Regions from separate parts of the Citrobacter sp. RHB25-C09 genome, predicted to be linked through region 1. Evidence: riboswitches for the same ligand, from Rfam matches in the RefSeq annotation. Region 1 holds a riboswitch; each other region holds the start of a gene.
The links. A riboswitch is a leader RNA that binds a small molecule or an ion and turns the genes downstream of it on or off. The one in region 1 is predicted to bind thiamine pyrophosphate.
Positions count from the first base shown of each region.

Region 2: linked by a shared signal. The riboswitch ahead of thiB (thiamine ABC transporter substrate binding subunit) and the one ahead of thiM (hydroxyethylthiazole kinase) in region 1 are both predicted to bind thiamine pyrophosphate.
Region 3: linked by a shared signal. The riboswitch ahead of thiC (phosphomethylpyrimidine synthase ThiC) and the one ahead of thiM (hydroxyethylthiazole kinase) in region 1 are both predicted to bind thiamine pyrophosphate.

Region 1 covers NZ_CP057483.1:2,760,154-2,768,327, reverse strand. The annotation lists gene HVY19_RS12965 (fimbrial biogenesis outer membrane usher protein) at 1-1,677, shown strand, start outside; gene HVY19_RS12960 (fimbrial protein) at 1,691-2,659, shown strand; gene HVY19_RS12955 (RcnB family protein) at 2,709-3,035, opposite strand; TPP riboswitch at 3,281-3,377, shown strand; gene thiM (hydroxyethylthiazole kinase) at 3,409-4,197, shown strand; gene thiD (bifunctional hydroxymethylpyrimidine kinase/phosphomethylpyrimidine kinase) at 4,194-4,994, shown strand; gene HVY19_RS12940 (polysaccharide export protein) at 5,393-6,532, shown strand; gene HVY19_RS12935 (protein tyrosine phosphatase) at 6,532-6,966, shown strand; gene HVY19_RS12930 (polysaccharide biosynthesis tyrosine autokinase) at 6,983-8,174, shown strand, end outside.
Region 2 covers NZ_CP057483.1:848,505-856,678, reverse strand. The annotation lists gene leuA (2-isopropylmalate synthase) at 1-692, shown strand, start outside; gene leuB (3-isopropylmalate dehydrogenase) at 692-1,783, shown strand; gene leuC (3-isopropylmalate dehydratase large subunit) at 1,786-3,186, shown strand; gene leuD (3-isopropylmalate dehydratase small subunit) at 3,197-3,802, shown strand; gene HVY19_RS04050 (sugar efflux transporter) at 3,900-5,078, opposite strand; gene sgrT (glucose uptake inhibitor SgrT) at 5,188-5,310, opposite strand; gene sgrR (HTH-type transcriptional regulator SgrR) at 5,404-7,059, shown strand; TPP riboswitch at 7,092-7,219, shown strand; gene thiB (thiamine ABC transporter substrate binding subunit) at 7,252-8,174, shown strand, end outside.
Region 3 covers NZ_CP057483.1:4,067,100-4,075,273, reverse strand. The annotation lists gene thiC (phosphomethylpyrimidine synthase ThiC) at 1-1,869, opposite strand, end outside; TPP riboswitch at 1,956-2,108, opposite strand; gene rsd (sigma D regulator) at 2,161-2,649, opposite strand; gene nudC (NAD(+) diphosphatase) at 2,747-3,520, shown strand; gene hemE (uroporphyrinogen decarboxylase) at 3,562-4,626, shown strand; gene nfi (deoxyribonuclease V) at 4,636-5,307, shown strand; gene HVY19_RS19250 (YjaG family protein) at 5,349-5,939, shown strand; gene hupA (nucleoid-associated protein HU-alpha) at 6,126-6,398, shown strand; gene HVY19_RS19240 (DUF1481 domain-containing protein) at 6,411-7,106, shown strand; gene zraP (zinc resistance sensor/chaperone ZraP) at 7,223-7,660, opposite strand; gene zraS (two-component system sensor histidine kinase ZraS) at 7,921-8,174, shown strand, end outside.

The DNA.
Region 1 (8,174 bases):
GCGCAAAGCAACGCCCTGGTCACGATTGAGCAAAACGGCTTTATTGTGTACCAGAAAGAGGTGCCGCCGGGACCGTTTGCGATTGCAGATTTGCAACTGGCAGGCGGTGGAGCCGATCTGGACGTTAGTGTCAAAGAAGCTGATGGCAGCATTATCACTTATCTGGTCCCTTACTCATCTGTTCCCAATATGCTCCAGCCTGGCGTAGCGAAATACGATTTCGTTGCCGGTCATAGTCATATTGAAGGTGCAAGTCATCAAAGTGATTTTGTGCAGGCCAGCTATCAGTATGGCCTCAATAACCTGTTGACCCTCTACGGTGGCACGATGCTGGGGGATAATTATAATGCGTTCACACTGGGCACCGGTTGGAATACGCGTATTGGCGCCGTTTCTCTCGACGCCACACAGGCGTACAGTAAACAAGACAATGGCGATGTTTTTAACGGACAAAGCTATCAGATAGCGTGGAATAAATATCTCTCGCAAACCCGAACGCGTTTTGGTCTGGCGGCGTATCGCTATTCGTCCCGTGATTATCGCACCTTTAACGATCATGTCTGGGCAAATAACAAAAATAACTACCAGCGCGACGAGAATGATATCTACGATATTGCTGATTACTATCAGTATGATTTTGGCCGTAAGAACAGTTTCTCCGCCAATATCAGCCAGCCGCTTCCTGAGCGCTGGGGGACTTTTTCATTAAGTACTCTGTGGCGTGATTACTGGGGGCGCAATGGTAACAGCAAAGACTATCAGTTGAGCTATTCCAACAGTTGGCAACGACTGACCTATACGCTGTCTGCCAGTCAGACCTACGACGAAGATCATCATGAAGATAAGCGTTTCAACCTCTTCATTTCGATTCCCTTTGACTGGGGCGATGGTGTGTCTGCGTCCAGGCGCCAACTGTATCTCTCGAACTCCACCACTTTTGATGAGGGCGGCTTCGCGTCAAATAACACCGGGCTGACCGGTACTGCGGGCGAGCGCGACCAGTTTGCTTATGGTGTAAACCTGAGTCATCAGCGACAGGACAGTGAAACAACCGCCGGAACGAACCTTACCTGGCGGGCACCCGTGGCAACATTAAGCGGCAGCTATAGCCAGTCGTCAGACTATACGCAGAGCGGTGTGAGCGTTTCGGGAGGCGTTGTTGCCTGGTCTGATGGCGTGAATTTCGCCAACCGTCTTTCCGATACGTTTGCAATCATTGAAGCGCCGGGGTTGGAAGGCGCTTATATCAATGGACAGAAATATCGGATGACCAATGCCAAAGGCATGGTGCTCTACGACGGCTTAAGCGCCTATCGCGAGAACCGTCTTACTCTGGATATTTCCAATACGCACAGTGAAACCGAATTGCAAGGTAACCGCAAAAGCGTTGCTCCCTATCGCGGGGCTATTGTTAAAGCGCGGTTCGATACCGATCAGCGCAAACCCTGGTATTTCAGAGCGCTCAAAGCGGATGGTTCTCCTTTGACCTTCGGCTACGAGGTAGAAGATCAACAGGGCAATAACATCGGCGTCGTTGGCCAGGGCAGCCGGTTATTTATTCGAACCAATGATGTGCCGGAAATAATCAAGGTCGCCGTTGATAAACAGCAGGGACGTTACTGCACTATCGCTTTCAATAAAGAGATTGATGCAAACAAGACCTATACCTGCCAATAAAAGGATCATGACGATGAAATGGATACTCTTCGCGATGCTCACCCTGTGCTCATTTTGGGCGCAGGCCGATAAATGTGACTTTATTCCACCGGATAGCATTAATGGAGAATATACGTTCACCCCGAATGCCATGACGGGCACCCTTGACGGCGGGCTTTTTGCGGCGGGTCAGAATGACACGATTGTATTGTCTTGCAACTCGACCGTGAATGCGTGGTTGAAGGCAGTCATGGCCATCATTCAGAGCGATAAATTTGCCTTTCGGGTGGGCAGCAAATACTACATTATCTCTTTTAGCGTTGACTATCAGCAACAGAGCCAGATCCCGGCAAAAGCGAAATATACGCTGTCAGATTTTTTCGATATGGCAGGGTTAGTCCTTCACTATTCCATCGTGGAGGCTGACTCTCCTGGCGGCGCAAAGGTGATACTGCCGGGGGCCATTATTCCGTTAGTGACCACGTTGAATCTGGATTATTGCCAGGGGAATGTCACAAACTGCGCTCTGGACAAAAAAATCAATTACACCATCAATTTTCTTATGGATCTCGATATTACGACCTGTGCGTTTGGTGACCAGGAGATTGATTTGGGCACTATAAATATCAACGACCTGAATAAAAAGCCGTTCGAACTTCATCCCGTACAATTTACCTGTCAGGGGAGCGGTTCAGGAAGTCTGAAATTTACCCCGGATAACGTTGTGTTCTATTTTGAACCGATCAGTCCATTGGCGACGGATGCCGTGACGTTGACCAATGACTATGGCACATCTTCCGCCAGTGCAGGTGCGGTGGGATTTCAGCTATCAATGGATGGAACGACAAGTATTGGATATGGCAGTTCCCACCCCTACACGTCGTCAGCAGTTACGGGAGGCACCGTGCCAATAAATATCTACGCACGAACTCGAACCTATGAAGGGAAAGTGACGGCAGGTGAAGCCATGAGCAGAGTGAAAGTGGTTGTCGATTATCATTAAAACGTGTTCAAAGCAGACCATTTACGCACCCTTATGCGGGTGCGTTTTTTTAGCGATGATAAAAAATTTCGCCATCATAGGCTTTAATGATCTTGCCATCAGCGTCGCCGATCAGCACATACGCGCCCCCCATGTAAGTCCAGTGCGTTCCGGCGTCCGGTGCAGGTAAATTACGCAATTGCCACTGTTTGATATTGTATTCACTGGTGCGATACATTTCCGGCACCGTATCGCCCGGTTTGAAATGAATGAAGTCGGCGACAAAGCTGCTGAGTTCGTATTGATCGATCCCCTTGGTGGCAGCAGTTGCAGCAGGTGCGGCCCACACCGTACTGGACAGGAGGAACAGCGTGCCCAGCACCCATTTATTTTTCATACTTCTACGCTCTCCAGTGTTAAGTCTGCTAAATCAGTTGTGTATCTTTCCCGTGATGCAATACACCTGACAAGCACGTGATTGTGAAATTCCCATAAATATCGTAACAAATGTAACCTTACGCTCTCTCTCCCCCTTCAATATAGAATATATCCGGAATTGGTCGTGGAGATTTACCTGCCCCTTTCAGCCCTTGCAATAGGGTTTTGATTACCTTAGGCTGCATGCACTACATCTCTTTTATGTAGTTTGACTCGGGGTGCCCTTCCTTGCGAAGGCTGAGAAATACCCGTACCACCTGATCTGGATAATGCCAGCGTAGGGAAGTCAGACACTGCTCGTGTCACTTCTTCGCGCGGGCAGGAGCGTAATCATGCAGCCTGACCTGCACAGCCGCACCCTGGCGGCTCGTACCTTGCAACAATTCCGTATTCTTTCACCCTTAACGCATTGTATGACCAATGATGTTGTACAGAGCTTCACTGCCAATACGCTGCTGGCGCTGGGCGCTTCACCGGCAATGGTGATTGAACCTGAAGAAGCCAGACAGTTTGCCAGCGTGGCCGATGCGCTATTGATCAATGTCGGCACGCTCACACAGTCACAAACAGCGGCAATGCACGCGGCGGTTACACAGGCGCATACCGGAAAAACGCCGTGGGTGCTGGATCCCGTTGCGGTGGGCGGACTCGATTTTCGTCGCCGCTTCTGTCTTGAGCTGCTTTCTTTACAACCAGCCGCCATTCGTGGCAACGCGTCGGAAATTCTCGCGCTGGCAGGAATGGCAGCCGGTGGGCGCGGTGTCGATACGACGGATACCGCCATTGCGGCCTTACCCGCTGCACAAGCGTTGGCAAAGCAGGTTGCGGCTATCGTGGTGGTGACAGGTGAAACGGATTACGTCACAGACGACCAGCGTACCATCGCCGTGTCAGGGGGGAACCCTATGATGACGAAAGTCGTCGGCACTGGATGCGCGCTCTCTGCGGTAGTTGCGGCCTGTTGCGCGCTACCGGGTAATTTGCTGGAAAACGTGGCTTCAGGCTGTAGCTGGATGAAACAGGCCGGTGAGCGCGCAACGGCGGAATGTCACGGGCCGGGCAGCTTTATTCCGGCGTTTCTTGATGCGCTTTACAACCTGGATGCGGAGGTGCAGTTATGAAACGAATCAATGCGTTAACCATCGCCGGCACTGACCCCAGCGGCGGCGCGGGCATTCAGGCCGATCTTAAGACATTTTCTGCTCTTGGCGCTTACGGTTGCTCAGTGATTACGGCGCTGGTGGCGCAGAATACGCGCGGCGTTCAGTCGGTATACCGGATCGAACCCGATTTTGTTGCTGCCCAGCTCGACTCAGTGTTCAGCGACGTTCGCATTGATACCACCAAGATCGGGATGCTGGCAGAAACGGATATTGTTGAAGCTGTTGCGGAGCGTTTGCAGCGTCATCAGGTGCAGAGTGTGGTACTCGATACGGTCATGCTGGCAAAAAGTGGCGATCCACTGCTCTCTCCATCTGCTGTTGCGACGTTGCGTACCCGCCTGTTACCGCGGGTGTCGATCATCACACCGAATCTGCCGGAGGCTGCCGCACTCCTGGATGCACCACACGCCTGTTCAGAAAAAGAGATGCTGGAACAGGGGCGAGCACTGCTGGCAATGGGGTGCGGTGCCGTGCTGATGAAAGGGGGACATCTGGATGATGAACAGAGCCCTGACTGGCTCTTTACTGCTTCCGGTGAACAGCGCTTTACTGCGCCGCGCGTGATAACCAAAAACACCCACGGCACCGGCTGTACACTGTCGGCGGCACTGGCCGCTTTACGTCCGCGTCATGCCGGATGGGAGGATACCGTTCAGGAAGCGAAAGTCTGGCTCTCTGCCGCGCTTGCCCAGGCGGATACGCTGGAAGTCGGGGAAGGTATTGGCCCCGTCCATCATTTTCACGCCTGGTGGTAGCGTCAATAATTTCAACATGTGCTTTACGTCGTTGATTGTAAAAATTAATGAATTGAAATATAGCTGCCATGTAAAGTACGTGGCAGTAATCCTTGTTAATATGTGAGCTGTTTTTAATAATTACTTACGATTGAACTATGTACTTGCAAACAAATTGCTTTTGCGGATTTTAGCAATTATTATCCGCCGCATTCGTTAAAGCGAATCATTAATATACAATAAACTAATCAATGTTGCCTGTTTTATCACTGGGTAATATCGGATTTTATTAATATATTTGCTCATTAAATTCAGTTAAGTTAACTAATAGGGGAATCAATATTTTGACTCTTCCCCATGCGCGCTAATGCAACAAAACTCCAACACCAAATAAAGAACATACACAACAGTATATATAAATGAAAAATAAAATATTTTTCCCTTTTTTGATCATTGCTATGAGTCAGTTGACAGGGTGCGTCCTTTTTCCTGGGCAGCACCTTAGTCTTTCGCAAAAAAATATGATTTATCAGCCAAATGATAATGAAGATATTGATAAGCGGATCGATGTTTATTCAATAACGCCTTCTTTAATAGATTCACTGCGCCCGGCACTGATGAAATCTCAGCCTAACACGAAGCTGGATGAACAGTTGAAACGTTGGGAATATCAAATCGGTCCTGGTGATATTCTGACAATTACCGTTTGGGATCACCCAGAGTTAACCACACCTGCGGGACAATATCGCAGTGCCAGCGATACCGGAAACTGGGTGAATTCCGATGGAACGATTTTCTACCCGTACGTGGGGAAACTTAAGGTTGCCGGAAAAACCGTATCTCAGGTTCGCGAAGCCATTACGGACCGCCTGGAAAATGTCATCGAAAGCCCGCAGGTTGACGTGAGTGTCGCGGCGTTCCGTTCGCAAAAAGCTTACGTCACTGGTGAAGTGCAAAAGTCTGGTCAGCAGCCGATTTCAAATATTCCTCTTACCGTGATGGACGCGGTGAATGCGGCAGGCGGGTTATCCGCTGATGCGGACTGGCGCAACGTGGTCCTGACGCATAATGGCCAGGATATGCCAGTTTCTTTGTATGCCCTTATGCAGCATGGCGATCTGACCCAGAACAGGTTGCTTTACCCAGGCGATATCTTGTTTGTTCCGCGTAATGACGCGCTGAAAGTGTTCGTGATGGGCGAAGTGGTGAAGCAGAGCACCCTCAAGATGGACCGCAGTGGCATGACCCTTGCCGAAGCGTTGGGAAATGCCGGCGGCTTGAATCAGGATATGGCCGATGCAACGGGGGTTTTTGTCATCCGTTCGGCGCTGAAAAACCGGAAAGCGGGGAAAATCGCCAATATTTATCAGCTCAATGCCAAAGATGCCTCGGCGATGGTGCTGGGTACCGAATTTCAACTGGAACCGTATGACATTGTGTATGTCACTACAGCACCTGTGTCGCGCTGGAATCGCGTGATTTCACAACTTATTCCGACGATCAGTGGAGTCCACGATCTGACCGAAACCGTTCGGTTTATCAAATCCTGGCCTGAATAATGTTCAGTTCGATTCTGGTGATTTGCACAGGCAATGTCTGCCGCTCCCCACTGGGGGAGCGGTTGCTACGTCAACGCTTGCCGGGAATGCGGATCGACTCCGCTGGCACACATAGTCTGGCTGGTAAGCCTGCCGACATCCGCGCGCAAAGGGTTGCCGCTGCGAATGGGCTTTCGCTTGACGGCCATGTTGCCCGCACGCTAACCCGACAAATGTTTAACCACTATGACCTGATTCTGGCTATGGCTCCGGAGCATATTCGGCATATCACCCGTATGGCACCGGAGGTCAGAGGAAAAACGTTGTTATTCGGGCGATGGTTGGGAAGCCAGGAAATCCCCGATCCGTTTCAGTTTAGCCATCATGCATTTGAACATGTTTACAACTTGCTTGGCGAAGCCAGCCTCGAGTGGGCTAAGAGACTGAGCAAGTAAAAGGGAACCGATTTGTATGTCTTCAAAATTAACGTCTTCTCAGAATGCGCACGCCGATCACCAGAGCCCAGAGGTGGATCTGGTGCGCCTGTTGGGCGAAATGGTTGACCACTGGAAAATCATCCTCTGCGTTACCCTGGTATTTACGGTGCTTGCCGGGAGTTATGCGCTATTGACGACTCCCATTTACCAGGCCGATGCCATGGTTCAGGTTGAACAAAAACAGGAAAACTATCTATTAAAGAATCTGGCGTCGCTTAACCCGGGGCTTTCGCCGGATACCTTCGCAGAAAAGCAACTGCTTCAATCGCGGTTAGTGCTGGGTAAAACGGTGAGCGATCTTCATTTAGATCACGTCATTCAACCCGTTTATTTCCCGGTTATCGGTAAAGTCTGGGCGCGAGTGACGGGGCAAAAACCGGGAAAACTCGATATCAGTTGGATGAACATTCCGCTGCGAAATGGCAAGTCGGCGCGCCTGATCCTCACGGTCGAAAAGAACAATGGCTTTCTCATTGAAGACGAAGAGGGCAATGTTGCACGCGGGCGCACGGGTGAAAGACTTGAACTCAACGGTATATCGTTGAAGATCAAAGGGATAACAGCTGAACCTGGAGCACGCTTTTCCTTAAGGACGCTTTCCGAACTTGAAGCCATTAACCAACTCAAAAAACGTTTTACCGTCACAGAGTCAGGAAAGGACAGCGGAATGCTAACGCTGATGTTGACCGGCCCGGATGGCGAAATGAACGCACAGACGCTGAACAGTATTGCCAATAATTATCTCCAGCAGAACATTGAGCGGCAGGCCGCCCAGGATTCGAAGAGCCTCGCTTTTTTACAGCGCCAAATGCCTCAGGTGCGTCGTGACCTTGACCAGGCGGAAGAGCGTCTCAACGGCTATCGTAAAAAACGCGATTCCGTGGATTTGAATCTGGAAGCAAAATCGGTGCTTGAGCAGATTGTGAACGCGGATAAACAGCTTAATGAACTGACCTTCCGTGAGGCAGAAATATCACAGCTTTATAAAAAGGATCACCCCATCTATCGGGCGTTAACTGAAAAACGCCAGACGCTGGAGAAAGAAAAAGATCGCCTGACTCTAAGGGTGACTGAAATGCCCTCCACACAGCAGGAGATCATCCGCCTGAGTCGGGAGGTTGACACGGGCCATGCCGTTTACCTTCAGTTATTGACGCGCCAGCAGG
Region 2 (8,174 bases), 1.9 Mb from region 1:
CCCACTCCTCCGGTATTCACCAGGACGGCGTACTGAAGAACCGCGAAAACTACGAAATCATGACCCCGGAATCCATCGGCCTGAATCAGGTGCAACTGAACCTGACGTCCCGTTCCGGACGTGCTGCCGTGAAACACCGCATGGATGAGATGGGCTATAAAGAGAGCGAGTACAGCCTGGATAACCTGTACGACGCCTTCCTGAAACTGGCAGATAAAAAAGGTCAGGTTTTTGATTACGACCTGGAAGCACTGGCGTTTATTAATAAGCAGCAGGAAGAACCTGAACATTTCCGCCTGGATTACTTCAGCGTGCAGTCCGGATCAAATGCTATCGCTACCGCCTCGGTTAAGCTGGCCTGTGGTAATGACGTCAAAGCGGAAGCGGCAAACGGTAACGGCCCGGTTGACGCCGTTTATCAAGCCATCAACCGCATTACCGCCTATGACATTGAACTGGTGAAATATAGCCTGACCGCCAAAGGTCATGGTAAGGACGCGCTGGGTCAGGTGGACATCGTTGCCAATTATAATGGTCGTCGCTTCCACGGCGTCGGTCTGGCGACCGACATTGTCGAGTCTTCCGCCAAAGCGATGGTCCACGTACTGAACAATATCTGGCGAGCCGCCGAAGTCGAAAAAGAGTTGCAACGCAAAGCTCAGAACAACGAGAACAACAAGGAAACCGTGTGATGTCGAAGAATTACCATATTGCCGTTTTGCCGGGTGATGGCATTGGCCCGGAAGTGATGGCGCAAGCCCTGAAAGTACTGGACGCGATTCGCCAGCGTTTTGATATGCGCATTACCACCAGCCATTATGACGTTGGTGGCGCCGCCATCGACAACCACGGCCAGCCGCTGCCGAAAGCAACGGTTGAAGGCTGTGAACAGGCTGATGCCGTATTGTTCGGCTCCGTGGGCGGCCCAAAATGGGAACATCTGCCGCCAGACCAACAGCCAGAACGCGGCGCGCTGCTGCCATTGCGTAAGCATTTCAAATTATTCAGTAACCTGCGTCCGGCAAAATTGTATCAGGGACTGGAAGCGTTCTGTCCGCTGCGTGCCGATATCGCCGCCAACGGTTTCGACATTCTGTGCGTGCGTGAACTGACCGGCGGTATTTACTTCGGTCAGCCGAAAGGTCGCGAAGGCAGCGGTCAGCATGAAAAAGCGTTCGATACCGAGGTGTACCACCGTTTTGAAATTGAACGTATCGCACGTATTGCGTTTGAGTCGGCGCGTAAACGTCGCCATAAAGTGACCTCCGTTGATAAAGCGAATGTCCTGCAAACCTCGATTCTGTGGCGTGAGATTGTCAATGAGATCGCCAAAGAGTATCCGGACGTGGAGCTGGCGCATATGTACATCGACAACGCCACCATGCAGTTAATCAAGGATCCGTCGCAGTTTGACGTGCTGCTGTGTTCTAACCTGTTTGGCGACATTCTGTCGGATGAATGCGCGATGATAACGGGTTCGATGGGGATGCTGCCTTCCGCCAGTCTGAACGAGCAAGGCTTTGGCCTGTACGAGCCTGCGGGCGGTTCCGCACCGGATATCGCCGGGAAAAATATCGCTAACCCGATTGCGCAAATTTTGTCTCTGGCGCTGTTGCTGCGCTACAGCCTGGATGCCGATGAAGCGGCAACCGCGATTGAACGCGCGATCAATCGCGCATTAGAAGAAGGTATCCGCACCGGTGATTTAGCCCGTGGCGCTACCGCCGTCAGTACCGATGAGATGGGTGACATCATTGCCCGTTTTGTCGCGCAAGGGGTGTAATCATGGCTAAAACGTTATATGAAAAATTATTCGACGCTCATGTAGTCTATGAAGCACCGAACGAAACCCCGCTGTTGTATATCGACAGACACCTGGTCCATGAAGTGACCTCCCCGCAGGCGTTTGATGGCCTGCGTGCACACGGTCGTCCGGTGCGTCAGCCGGGCAAAACCATCGCCACCATGGATCATAACGTCTCGACCCAAACAAAAGACATCAATGCCTGCGGTGATATGGCGCGTATTCAGATGCAGGAACTGATTAAAAACTGCAAAGAATTTGGCGTGGAGCTGTACGACCTGAACCATCCGTATCAGGGCATTGTGCACGTTATGGGGCCAGAGCAAGGCGTTACCCTGCCGGGAATGACCATCGTCTGCGGCGATTCCCATACCGCCACCCACGGCGCGTTTGGCGCACTGGCGTTTGGTATTGGTACGTCTGAAGTTGAACATGTGCTGGCGACCCAAACCCTGAAACAGGGCCGCGCCAGAACCATGAAGATTGAAGTCAAAGGCACTGCGGCACCGGGTATCACAGCGAAAGATATCGTGCTGGCGATTATCGGTAAAACCGGCAGCGCAGGCGGCACCGGCCACGTCGTTGAGTTTTGTGGCGACGCAATTCGCGCCCTGAGCATGGAAGGTCGCATGACCCTGTGCAACATGGCCATTGAATTAGGCGCCAAAGCAGGGATCGTCGCACCGGATGAAACTACCTTTAACTATGTGAAAGGCCGTCTGCATGCGCCGAAAGGCAAAGATTTTGACGATGCGGTGGAATACTGGAAGACACTGAAAACTGACGCCGATGCCTCCTTTGATACCATCGTGACCTTGCAGGCTGAAGAGATTGCCCCGCAGGTCACCTGGGGCACCAATCCTGGCCAGGTCATTTCTGTCACTGACAACATTCCCGATCCGGCCTCCTTTGCCGATCCGGTTGAACGTGCAAGCGCCGAAAAAGCGCTGGCCTACATGGGTCTGAAGCCAGGGATCCCGTTAACCGAAGTGGCGATCGATAAAGTGTTTATCGGTTCCTGCACCAACTCACGAATTGAAGATTTACGCGCCGCCGCGGTGGTGGCGAAAGGACGCAAAGTGGCTCCGGGCGTACAGGCGCTGGTTGTACCCGGCTCTGGTCCTGTGAAAGCACAGGCCGAAGCAGAAGGTCTGGATAAAATTTTCATCGAAGCAGGTTTTGAATGGCGTCTGCCTGGCTGCTCTATGTGCCTGGCGATGAACAACGATCGTCTGAACCCAGGCGAACGCTGCGCCTCAACCAGCAACCGTAACTTTGAAGGGCGTCAGGGCCGCGGTGGGCGTACCCATCTGGTGAGCCCGGCGATGGCAGCCGCTGCCGCCGTGACTGGTCATTTTGCCGACATTCGCAGCATCAAATAAGGAAACCACCATGGCAGAGAAATTTACCCAACATACCGGCCTGGTTGTTCCGCTGGATGCCGCCAACGTCGATACTGACGCGATTATCCCGAAGCAGTTTTTGCAGAAAGTCACCCGCACGGGCTTCGGCATCCATCTGTTTAACGACTGGCGTTTCCTGGATGAAAATGGGCAGCAGCCGAACCCAGAGTTTGTGCTGAACTTTCCGCAATACCAGGGCGCGTCAATTCTGTTGGCGCGGGAAAACTTCGGCTGCGGTTCATCGCGCGAGCACGCGCCGTGGGCGTTAACCGACTATGGCTTCAAAGTGGTCATCGCGCCGAGCTTTGCGGATATCTTCTACGGCAACAGCTTCAACAGCCAGTTACTGCCGGTGAAGCTGACCGATGAAGAAGTGGATGAGTTGTTTACGCTGGTACAGGCAAATCCGGGCATTCATTTTGAAGTAGATCTGGAAGCGCAGGTGGTGAAAGCAGGCGATAAAGCCTACAGCTTCCATATTGACGACTTCCGCCGCCACTGCATGCTGAATGGTCTGGATAGCATCGGACTGACGCTGCAACACGAAGAGGCGATAGCCGCTTACGAAGAGAAGCAGCTAGCGTTTATGCGTTAAACTCGCAATGCCGGATGGCGCTGCGCTTATCAGGCCTACAGGACGGTGCCATTTGTAGGCCGGATAAGGCGTACGCCGCCATCCGGCATTCCGCAAATCAAACGTCCTTCACCCGCCCGGTCATTACCAGCGTAACGAGAGAAATTGCGGCGATCACCCAATAGACCGCAAAGTGACCGTAGCTTTGTGCCACCGCCCCTTGAATCACCCCCGCCAGAATAACGCCTGTCGAAATACTGTTGGTAAATAAGGTGGTGGCAGAACCTGCCCTACCCGGCATCAGATCCTGAAACCAGAGCATCCCAATACCCGCGATAATGCCGATAAACACCGCGTTAAAAAGTTGCAGGGCCAGCAGTGCAGTCTGGCTATGAAAGAAAATCAGACCGAGATAAAACAACACGCCAGCCGCGACGGCGGTCACCATCATCCGACGTTTGCCCAAGCGTTTGACATAATAGCCTGCGAGGATCATCGCCGGGATCTCCAGCCCGGCAGCGGTGCCCATCAGGATGCCGGCAAGTTTATCCGGCAGTCCAAGCTCCGCACTGATCCATAACGGCATATCAATGATGTACATGGTGTTGCAGGTCCACATCAGGGTGGAGGCGATAAACAACATCCGCACGTTTTTATCCTGCCAGCCGCCAACCTGAGTGACCGGCACATCCGCCTGCGGCTCAACCCGCGCTACCGAGGGCAGCATAAGCGCAATCAGCAGGAAACTGATGGCGAAAATCCCGGCGGCAATCGCAAACATCACCGTAAAGCCATAATTTAACGCCAACATGAAGGCCAGCGGCGGACCAATGACCCATGCCAGCGAAAGTTGCGCACGCATGACTGAGCTGAACATCACCACTTCGCGCGCCGAGCTATCGGCGTATTCACGCGCCAGTGCAAACAACTGCGGCATGGCCGTATTCGCCAGCGAGGCCAGCAGTACGCCGCAGGTGATCAGTGTGAGGTAATGACGATTAAAGGCAAACAGCAGCGCATTCCCGATGGCCATCAGGCAGCAAAACATAATGAGCTTGCGGCGGTCACCCTGGCTGTCGGAGCGTTTAGCCAGCGCCAGGCTGACCCCAATCCCGGCAATGGCGTTAACCGTGTAAAACAACCCAACCCAAAACGGCTGCGCACCCACCTCGCGACTGAGAAACAGGCTCAGCGTCGGTGCCTGCAATGCGCCAGCGATACCCATCATAAATGCGACCAGCATAAACGCTGCGTAAACACCGTTGAGACGTCGTCCCATCGTCATTAACCAGAACATAGTGGAATCCTTTAAGCACAACGGAAGCAAAAAAAGCCAGCAGAGAGGATCTGCTGGCGGGTGATTTTACACCAATACTCAGTCACACATGATGTCTGCAATTCAGAGGTCAGGCTGTCACCTCCCACTGCATCAGTTCTTCCAGCATCTTTAAGCGCTGCGGCGCGCTCGGCCAGGCCAACCAGGACAACCCTTCTGTCGCGGTAAAGTACGTTTTAAAGAACTGGCGCATTGATGACCTCTTCATTGTGCTTCATCGGATTCTATTATTGGCCTAATATAGGGATAATAAAATTGCTGAGTTTTTGGCGGGAGTTCCCCTTTTATGTCCTCAGGTCGGCTGCAACAACAGTTCATTCGTTTATGGCAATGCTGCGATGGTAAAACGCAGGACACCACGCTTAATGAGCTTGCAGACCTGCTCAGCTGCTCACGACGCCATATGCGAACGCTGCTCAACACCATGCAGGAACGCGGCTGGCTGACGTGGGAAGCTGAAGTCGGGCGCGGAAAACGCTCACGTCTGACCTTCCTCTATACCGGGCTGGCGCTCCAGCAACAGCGGGCGGAAGACCTGCTGGAACAGGATCGCATTGACCAACTGGTGCAACTGGTCGGCGACAAAACCGCCGTGCGCCAGATGCTTATTTCTCATCTGGGCCGCAGCTTTCGCCAGGGTAGACACATCCTGCGCATTCTCTACTATCGCCCGATGCCCAACCTGCTACCGGGCACGGCTCTGCGTCGCTCAGAAACGCATATTGCCCGCCAAATCTTCAGTTCGTTAATCCGCGTAAATGAGGAAAAAGGGGAACTGGAAGCTGATATTGCCCATCACTGGCAGCAAATTTCCCCATTACACTGGCGATTTTTCCTGCGACCGGGGATCCAGTTTCATCATGGCCGCGAACTGGAGATGGACGATGTTATCTCTTCACTTACGCGGATTCGGACGCTACCGCTTTATACGCACATCAGCGAAATTGTGTCGCCAACACACTGGACATTAGATATCACGCTTTCCCAACCGGACCGCTGGTTTCCGTGGCTGCTCGGTCAGGTGCCCGCAATGATTCTGCCGCGCGAGTGGGAGACGTTGAACAATTTTTCCAGCCATCCCATTGGTACCGGCCCTTATGCGGTAATGCGTAACACCCGCAATCAGCTCAAAATTCACGCCTTTGACGACTACTTTGGCTACCGTGCGCTGATTGATGAAGTTAACGTCTGGGTCCTTCCTGATATTGGCGAGGAACCGAACGGCGGTTTAACGCTGAAGGGGCCGGTGGAAGACGAAAAAGCCATTGAAAGTCGCCTGGAAGAGGGGTGTTATTATCTCCTCTTCGACGCCAGAACCCATCGGGGCGCAAATAGTGAGGTCCGGGAATGGGTAAGTCGGGTTCTGTCACCCAGCAATTTACTCTATTGCGCCGACGAGCAGAACCAGCGGCATTGGTTCCCTGCTTACGGTCTGCTCCCCCGCTGGCACCACGCGCGCCCAGGACACGGCGAAAAACCCGCCGGGCTGGAAACCCTCACGCTGACCTACTATCGCGAACATGTTGAGCATCAGATCATTGCACAGATCATGAGTCAGTTACTGGCTGAACAGCAGGTTAAGCTGGAAATCCAGGAGATCGACTACGATCAGTGGCACGCCGGGGAAATTGAAAGTGATATCTGGCTGAACAGCGCCAACTTCACACTCCCGCTGGACTTCTCATTATTTGCGCACCTGTGTGAAGTTCCGCTGTTGCAAAACTGTATCCCAATAGACTGGGAAGCGGATGCTACACGCTGGCGTACTGGTGAGATGAACCTGGCAACATGGTGCCAGCAGCTGCTTGCCAGCAAAGCAATTGTACCGCTGATCCACCACTGGCTGATTATTCAGGGACAGCGCAGTATGCGTGGTTTACGCATGAACACCCTCGGCTGGTTCGACTTTAAATCAGCGTGGTTTGCGCCACCAGACCCATGATTGCTGCTTAGCAACAAAATCATTACACTAGGCCGTTCTCAACGGGGTGCCAGATAAAACTACGCAGAAGCAGCGTGAAGAATGATGCGTAGGGGCTGAGAAATACCCGTCGAACCTGATCCGGATAATGCCGGCGAAGGGATTTGAGGCTAGCGCTCAAAATCCTTTGCCACCCATCTATTGAGGTGCAAAGTGTTAAAAAAATATCTTCCATTCTTACTCCTGTGTGCAGCGCCCGCTTTCGCTAAGCCCGTGCTTACCGTCTATACCTACGACTCGTTCGCCGCCGACTGGGGCCCTGGTCCGTCAGTCAAAAAAGCCTTTGAAGCCGACTGCAACTGCGAACTGAAACTGGTCGCGCTGGAAGATGGCGTTTCGCTGCTCAACCGTCTGCGCATGGAAGGGAAAAACAGCAAAGCTGACGTGGTACTGGGGCTCGACAATAACCTGGTTGAAGCAGCCACGCAGACGGGTCTGTTCACAAAAAGCGGCATCGCCAGCGACACCGTCAACGTACCTGGCGGCTGGACGAATGACACCTTCGTGCCGTTCGATTACGGCTATTTCGCCTTCGTTTACGACAAAAACAAACTCAAAAATCCACCGAAGAGCCTGAAGGAACTGGTGGAGAGCGACCAGAAGTGGCGGGTGATTTATCAGGATCCGCGCACCAGCACGCCGGGACTCGGCCTGCTGCTGTGGATGCAGAAAGTCTATGGCGATAAAGTACCGGAAGCCTGGCAGAAGCTGACGGCCAAAACGGTCACCGTGACCAAAGGCTGGAGCGAAGCCTATGGTCTGTTCCTGAAAGGGGAAAGCGATCTGGTGCTGAGCTATACCACCTCCCCGGCTTACCATCTTATCGAAGAGAAAAAAGATCACTACGCTGCCGCGAACTTCAGTGAAGGCCATTATTTGCAGGTCGAAGTGGCGGCACGGACTGCGGCAAGTAAACAGCCGGAACTGGCAGAGAAATTCCTGGCGTTTATGGTCTCACCCGCATTCCAGAACGCGATCCCGACCGGCAACTGGATGTATCCCGTAACAAATATCCCTCTTCCAGCCGGGTTCGACCAACTCACCAAACCCACCACCACGCTGCAATTTACACCAGC
Region 3 (8,174 bases), 1.3 Mb from region 1:
GCCGCCTCTGGCGCGAAAATTCTCCGACATATCCGCCATCCCCACTTCGATGGTCTGTGCGGCGGCATAGTTGCGGACTTCCTGACTGATTTTCATTGAGCAGAATTTAGGCCCGCACATCGAACAGAAGTGCGCGACTTTACCGGACTCCTGCGGCAGGGTTTCATCGTGATACGCGCGGGCGGTAAACGGGTCGAGTGCCAGATTAAACTGGTCTTCCCAGCGAAATTCGAATCGCGCTTTAGACATGGCGTTGTCGCGGATCTGCGCGCCAGGATGGCCTTTCGCGAGGTCGGCGGCGTGGGCGGCGATTTTGTAGGTAATCAGCCCCTGCTTCACATCTTCTTTGTTTGGCAGGCCGAGGTGCTCTTTTGGCGTCACGTAGCAAAGCATCGCGCAGCCGAACCAGCCAATCATTGCCGCGCCAATGCCGGAGGTGAAATGGTCATAGCCCGGCGCGATGTCGGTCGTCAGTGGCCCCAGGGTGTAGAACGGCGCTTCGTGGCAGTGCTCCAGCTCCTCGGTCATGTTGCGGCGGATCATTTGCATCGGCACGTGACCCGGGCCTTCAATCATCACCTGCACATCGTATTCCCACGCGATTTTAGTCAGTTCACCCAGCGTATGCAGTTCGGAGAACTGCGCCTCGTCGTTGGCATCCTGAATCGAGCCGGGGCGCAGGCCATCGCCAAGAGAAAGTGACACGTCATAGGCGGCGCAGATTTCGCAAATCTCACGGAAGTGCTGGTAGAGGAAATTCTCTTTGTGATGGGAAAGGCACCACTTCGCCATGATCGAACCGCCGCGCGAGACGATACCGGTCAGGCGCTTCGCGGTCATCGGCACGTAACGCAGCAGCACGCCGGCGTGGATGGTGAAGTAATCGACCCCTTGTTCCGCCTGTTCCAGCAGCGTGTCGCGAAAGGCTTCCCAGGTGAGATCTTCGGCGATCCCGTTAACCTTCTCCAGCGCCTGGTAGATCGGCACGGTACCGATAGGCACCGGACTGTTACGTAAGATCCACTCACGGGTTTCGTGGATATATCGTCCGGTGGAAAGGTCCATCACCGTATCCGCGCCCCAGCGAGTCGACCAGACCAGTTTTTCCACCTCTTCTTCGATGGAGGAGGTGACCGCCGAGTTGCCGATGTTAGCGTTGACCTTCACCAGGAAGTTGCGGCCAATGATCATCGGCTCGGATTCCGGGTGGTTGATATTGGCGGGAATAATGGCGCGACCGGCAGCGACTTCGTCACGAACGAATTCCGGCGTAATATTTTCCGGCAGGCGTGCGCCGAAACCTTCCCCCGGATGCTGGTGGCGTAACACTTCGCTGCGGATACGCTCGCGCCCCATGTTTTCGCGAATCGCAATAAATTCCATTTCCGGGGTCACGATCCCCTGGCGGGCATAGTGAAGCTGGGTAACGCGGCGTCCTGATTTGGCGCGTTTTGGTGTCAGCAGGCCAGTGAAACGCAGTTCGTCCAGACCGTCATCGGCCAGACGTTCCTTCGTGTACGCTGAACTGCGGTCGTTCAGTTCTTCGCTGTCGTTACGGGCGTCAATCCACGGCTGGCGCAATTTTGCCAGGCCCTGTTGCACGTCAATCGTCACGTCAGGATCGCCATACGGGCCGGAGGTGTCGTAAACCGGAACCGCTTCGTTCTCTTCGAACTGCGGGTTCTCTTTGCTGCCGCCGATAAGCGTTGGACTCAACTGGATTTCCCGCATCGGTACGCGGAGATCGGGTCTGGAGCCGGGAATATAAATGCGTTTTGAGTTGGGGAAAGCAGTGCCTTCCAGGGTATCGATAAAGTGTTGGGCCTGTGCGCGCTGTTCGCGGCGGGACAATGGTGTAGTGGCAGACATAGCTCATTCCATAAAATTAAGGACGTGGCTTGCCAGACGACGGATGGAGTAATGGATGTGCGCCGCCCGTGAAGGCTGGTGCATAAAGCAGAATTACTCTTGTTCCCTTCGCAGGTATTAACCTGATCAGGTTCCGCGGATCCCGAATTAACGGTCTCAGCCCTTTCCACTTATTCCTTCGTGCTGCCCTGAGGCATTACGTCGGCTTAGGTGAAAAACAGGCACTCCGACAAGATAACTTCCCCTCCTGAGAGGGGGACATTTGTAAACTACGCGTTAACTGCGCAGAACTCAAGCAGGCCGTTTGATTTTGGCGTTCTCATGCATGGCCTCAAATACCAGCATAATCAGCTTGTCTTCCAGCACGAACCGGGCTTCCAGCGCTTCGCCGATATCCGACAGTGCCTGTTGAAATTCAAGGCAATTATCATGATCGATTGCGGTTTCCAGGCTGGAATCGTAGTAGTCCATGATGTGTTGCGTATTGGCTTCCAGCAGCGGCCAGATCTTTGTCGCTGCTAAAAGCTGACCGTTCCCTTCCAATTTATGCAGAATACGTTCATAAATACTGAAGTGTCCGGTGGAGAGGTAATCGACCAGGCTCTGGCAAAAATCATCCAGCGCTTTTTCATTCAATCGCATGTACGATTCTTTACCAGGTCTAATGCCAACCAGATTGTTGTAAGCCACGAGCAGGTGCTTACGTACATGCAGCCAGCGATCAACCAGTTTATTACTTCCACCGACGCGTTCTGTCAGGTTTTCCAGCTGGTTTAACATGTTCGACTCCAGAAGTTTAGATTTTAAAACTGCTCACTCAAAAATTGTAAAAATTATGTTAGCAACATGCCAGTGAAGCTAAGGTAGTGCAAGAGCTATGGATCGTATAATTGAAAATTTAGATCACGGCTGGTGGATCGTCAGTCATGAACAAAAATTATGGTTGCCCGGTGGAGAATTACCACATGGCGATGCGGGAAATTTCGATCTTGCGGGGCTGAAAGCACTGCATATCGGTGAGTGGGAGGGGGAACCTGTCTGGTTAGTTCATCAGCATCGTCGTCATGATATGGGCTCCGTCCGTCAGGTTATTGATCAGGATGTCGGCTTGTTTCAACTGGCGGGGCGGGGCGTACAGCTGGCGGAGTTTTATCGTTCGCATAAGTTCTGTGGCTATTGCGGGCATACCATGCACCCCAGCAAAACCGAGTGGGCGATGCTCTGCAATCACTGCCGGGAACGCTACTACCCACAAATTGCGCCATGCATTATTGTCGCTATTCGGCGTGACGACTCGATTTTACTCGCTCAGCATACCCGTCATCGCAATGGCGTACATACTGTACTCGCCGGGTTTGTTGAGGTCGGTGAAACCTTAGAACAGGCGGTTGCGCGTGAAGTGATGGAAGAGAGCGCGATAAAAGTTAAGAATCTGCGCTACATCACCTCACAGCCCTGGCCTTTTCCCATGTCATTAATGACCGCGTTTATGGCGGATTACGACAGCGGCGAGATCGTCATCGATCCGAAAGAGCTGTTGGAGGCCAACTGGTATCGCTACGACAATTTACCGCTGTTGCCACCGCCGGGCACCGTCGCACGGCGCTTGATCGAAGATACGGTGGCAATATGTCGGGCTGAATATGAATGACATGGTAAACTGACGGCCTGACGCAATAAGGAACTGCAAAAATGACCGAACTGAAGAACGATCGTTATCTGCGTGCGCTGCTGCGCCAGCCCGTTGATGTCACCCCGGTATGGATGATGCGCCAGGCGGGCCGTTATTTACCGGAATATAAAGCCACCCGCGCACAGGCGGGCGATTTTATGTCACTGTGCAAAAACGCCGAGCTGGCCTGTGAAGTGACGCTACAGCCGCTGCGCCGATATCCGCTTGATGCGGCGATCCTCTTCTCGGACATCCTGACCATTCCGGATGCAATGGGACTTGGGCTTTACTTCGAAGCCGGAGAAGGCCCACGTTTTACCGCGCCGGTCGCCAGCAAAGCTGACGTGGAAAAATTACCGATCCCCGACCCGGAAGATGAGCTGGGTTACGTGATGAACGCGGTGCGCACGATTCGTCGTGAACTGAAGGGCGAAGTGCCGCTGATCGGCTTCTCCGGCAGTCCGTGGACGCTGGCAACCTACATGGTGGAAGGCGGCAGCAGCAAAGCGTTTACCGTGATTAAAAAGATGATGTATGCCGATCCGCATACGCTGCATGCGCTGCTCGACAAACTGGCGAAGAGCGTCACGCTGTATCTGAACGCGCAAATCAAAGCGGGTGCCCAGTCGGTGATGATTTTTGACACCTGGGGCGGTGTGCTGACCGGACGCGATTATCAGCAGTTCTCCTTGTATTACATGCACAAAATTGTTGATGGCCTGCTGCGTGAAAACGATGGTCGGCGCGTGCCGGTAACGCTGTTCACCAAGGGCGGCGGACAATGGCTTGAAGCCATGGCGGAAACCGGCTGCGACGCGCTGGGACTGGACTGGACGACAGATATCGCCGATGCACGCCGTCGCGTAGGTGACAAGGTGGCGTTGCAGGGCAACATGGATCCGTCGATGCTTTATGCCTCTCCTGCCCGTATCGAGGAAGAAGTGGCGTCTATACTTTCTGGTTACGGCCAGGGCGAAGGCCACGTTTTCAACCTCGGTCACGGCATCCACCAGGACGTGCCGCCAGAACATGCTGGCGCATTTGTGGAGGCGGTGCACCGGCTATCCGCGCAATATCACCGCTAAGGGGAAACTATGGATCTCGCGTCACTACACGCTCAACAACTTGAACTAGCCTCATCGGTGATCCGTTCGGATCGGCTTGATAAAGATCCACCGGATCTGATCGGCGGGGCAGACGTCGGGTTTGAGCAGGGCGGTGAAGTGACGCGAGCGGCAATGGTACTTCTGAAGTATCCCTCGCTTGAGCTGGTGGAATACAAAGTGGCGCGCATCGCCACCACCATGCCCTATATTCCAGGCTTTCTCTCCTTCCGTGAATATCCCGCGCTGCTGGCAGCGTGGGAACAACTTTCGCAAAAACCCGACTTACTCTTCGTGGATGGTCATGGCATTTCCCATCCGCGCCGTCTTGGCGTTGCCAGCCATTTTGGGCTGCTGGTGGATGTTCCTACCATTGGCGTGGCGAAAAAGCGCCTGTGCGGCAAATTTGAGCCGCTCAGCGCCGAGCCCGGCGCGCTGGCACCGCTGATGGATAAAGGCGAGCAGCTGGCCTGGGTCTGGCGCAGTAAGGCGCGCTGCAATCCGTTGTTTGTGGCGACGGGGCATCGCGTTGGGTTAGACAGCGCGCTGGTATGGGTACAACGCTGCATGAAAGGCTATCGTCTGCCGGAACCAACCCGCTGGGCGGATGCTGTCGCTTCCGGGCGTCCGGCGTTTACGCGATGGCAGGAAATTCAGCCCTGATTGATGTACACTGCCGCCAATTTCCGATTCGAGAATTCATCATGTTACAAAACCCGATTCATCTGCGTCTTGAGCGCCTGGAAAGCTGGCAGCACGTCACTTTCATGGCCTGCCTGTGTGAGCGCATGTACCCGAACTATGCCATGTTCTGCCAGCAGACAGAATTTGGCGATGGACAGATCTACCGCCGTATTCTGGATCTCATCTGGGAAACGCTCACCGTCAAAGATGCGAAAGTCAATTTCGACAGCCAACTGGAGAAATTCGAAGAGGCGATCCCGGCGGCGGATGATTACGATCTGTACGGTGTTTATCCGGCTATTGACGCCTGCGTGGCGCTAAGTGAACTGTTGCACTCGCGGTTGAGTGGTGAAACGCTGGAACATGCTATTGAAGTCAGTAAGACATCCATTACGACTGTTGCGATGCTGGAAATGACCCAGGCGGGTCGGGAAATGACGGATGACGAACTCAAAGAAAACCCTGCTGTTGAACAAGAATGGGACATTCAGTGGGAAATATTCCGACTTTTGGCTGACTGCGAAGAACGCGATATTGAGCTGATAAAAGGGCTCCGCGCAGACTTGCGTGAGGCGGGCGAGAGTAATATCGGTATAAATTTTCAGCAATAAGACACGAAAACGTGATTTAACGTCCGATTTGTCGCACCTGGAGGCTTCCCATCGGCCCCCCGTCTGGTCTACATTTGGAGGGCGAAAAAAAGTGGCTATCGGTGCGTGTATGCAGGAGAGTGCTTTTTGGGCATTTCCGTCGCACTCGATGCTTAGCAAGCGATAAACACATTGTAAGGATAACTTATGAACAAGACTCAACTGATTGATGTAATTGCAGACAAAGCAGAACTGTCTAAAACCCAGGCTAAAGCTGCTCTGGAATCCACTCTGGCTGCTATTACTGAGTCTCTGAAAGAAGGCGATGCTGTACAACTGGTTGGTTTCGGTACCTTCAAAGTGAACCACCGTGCTGAGCGCACTGGCCGCAACCCGCAGACCGGTAAAGAAATCAAAATCGCCGCAGCTAACGTGCCGGCGTTTGTTTCTGGTAAAGCACTGAAAGACGCAGTTAAGTAAGACCGCGTGGCTGTGAACAGTTTTAACGAAGGGGCGGTTTCGCCCCTTTTGTCCGTCTGGCATCGGGTGTCGATGCTGGCGGGTGCGCTGTTGCTGACGGCCTGTAGCTATAACTCTTCATTACCCCCGTTTACCGCCAGCGGGTTTGTGGACGACCAGGGCGCAGTACGTATCTGGCGTAAAGACGCCGCAGACGGTGTCCATATGCTTTCAGTGTTTAGCCCGTGGCGTAATGGCAGTACCACCACCAGCGAATACCGCTGGCAGGGGGATACGCTTTCTCTTATCGAACTCAATATTTATGGCAAGCCGGCGGAACATATCCGTGTGCGTTTTGACGATCGTGGTGAACTGAGTTTCATGCAGCGAGAAGTTGACGGCCATAAACAGCAGCTTTCAACCGATCAAATTGCTTTGTACCGCTATCGTGCAGAGCAAATCCGCCAGACCAGCGACGCGCTGCGTCAGGGGCGTGTCGTCCTGCGACAGGGGCGCTGGCATGCCGCCGAACGCACGGTGACGACTTGTGAAGGCGAAACCGTTAAACCAGATCTCGAGACGTGGGCGATGAACCACATTGAGCGCCGCCAGAGCCGTTCATCTGCTGATGTCAGCGTGGCATGGCTGGAGGCGCCAGAAGGGGCGCAACTGCTGCTGGTGGCTAACGCTGATTTCTGCCACTGGCAACCCACCGAGAAAAATTTCTAGCCTTGTAGGCCGGATAAGGCGTAAGCCGCCATCCGGCAACATCCCATGCCTGATGGCGCTCCGCTTATCAGGCCTACAGGACGAGCAGCCCAAGCCACTATCCGGCAATCAGCGATTTACCAGCGCCCCATTCCCATATGACCGCCGCCACGGCCACCGCAACCGCTATAACCCATTCCGGCGCCGTGCGGGACTCCAGCCTCAACCATCGCGACATCACGCTTCACGCGCAGTTCATCCAGCGACTGGCGTAACGTTTCCATCTCTTTCGCCACCGCATTGATTTTGGCTTTATCCGGCGAACTGGCGGTTAATAGCACATTGTACTCATAGCGCTTAGACATAAGCTGCTGGCGCAGCGTATTCGCCTGGTTGTAAAACTCATTATGGATTTTCTGCGCGGCAGCCTGTTGTTCTGCGTTCAGGACGCCGCTGTTTTGCTGCCACATACCGTCACCGTTCCCCCAGTGATGCCGAGCCAATGCCGGGCTTGCGCCGAGAACCATTAGTGAAAGGGCGATTAGCGCCAGACCTGTTTTCGTGTTCCGTTTCATTATCTGTCCTCCTGTGGGTTGTCTTACCCTGCTTTTTGCATCTTCTGTGCCAGAAGTGTTTTCCCCGTGCGATGCGGGTTCTGGTCGCACGTCCGTTGGTGAAACGAGTAAAAATGACCCACCTGATTGACGCAGCGAGTCATTTTTACTCGTCTGTATCGGCGGTTTGTGTGGCAAGGCGGGGATATTGACAAAGAAAGCTGGCATGATTTCTGCTGAAACAAGGAATGTATGGGGTAACAGAGCGAGTGAATGGCGTTATGCAACAACATAAGGACACCGCTGCGAAATGGCTGAGCGGTTTGCTTCCCGCCGCGATACTGATTCTGGTCGGGTTGTTTGCCGTGATGGTCATTCGCGATTATGGCCGGGAAAGTGCTGCTGCCCGACAGACGCTCCTGGAAAAGGGCAGCGTGCTCATCCGCGCGCTGGAGTCCGGTACCCGTGTCGGCATGGGGATGCGAATGCACCACGCCCAGCAGCAGGCGCTGCTTGAAGAGATGGCGGGGCAGCC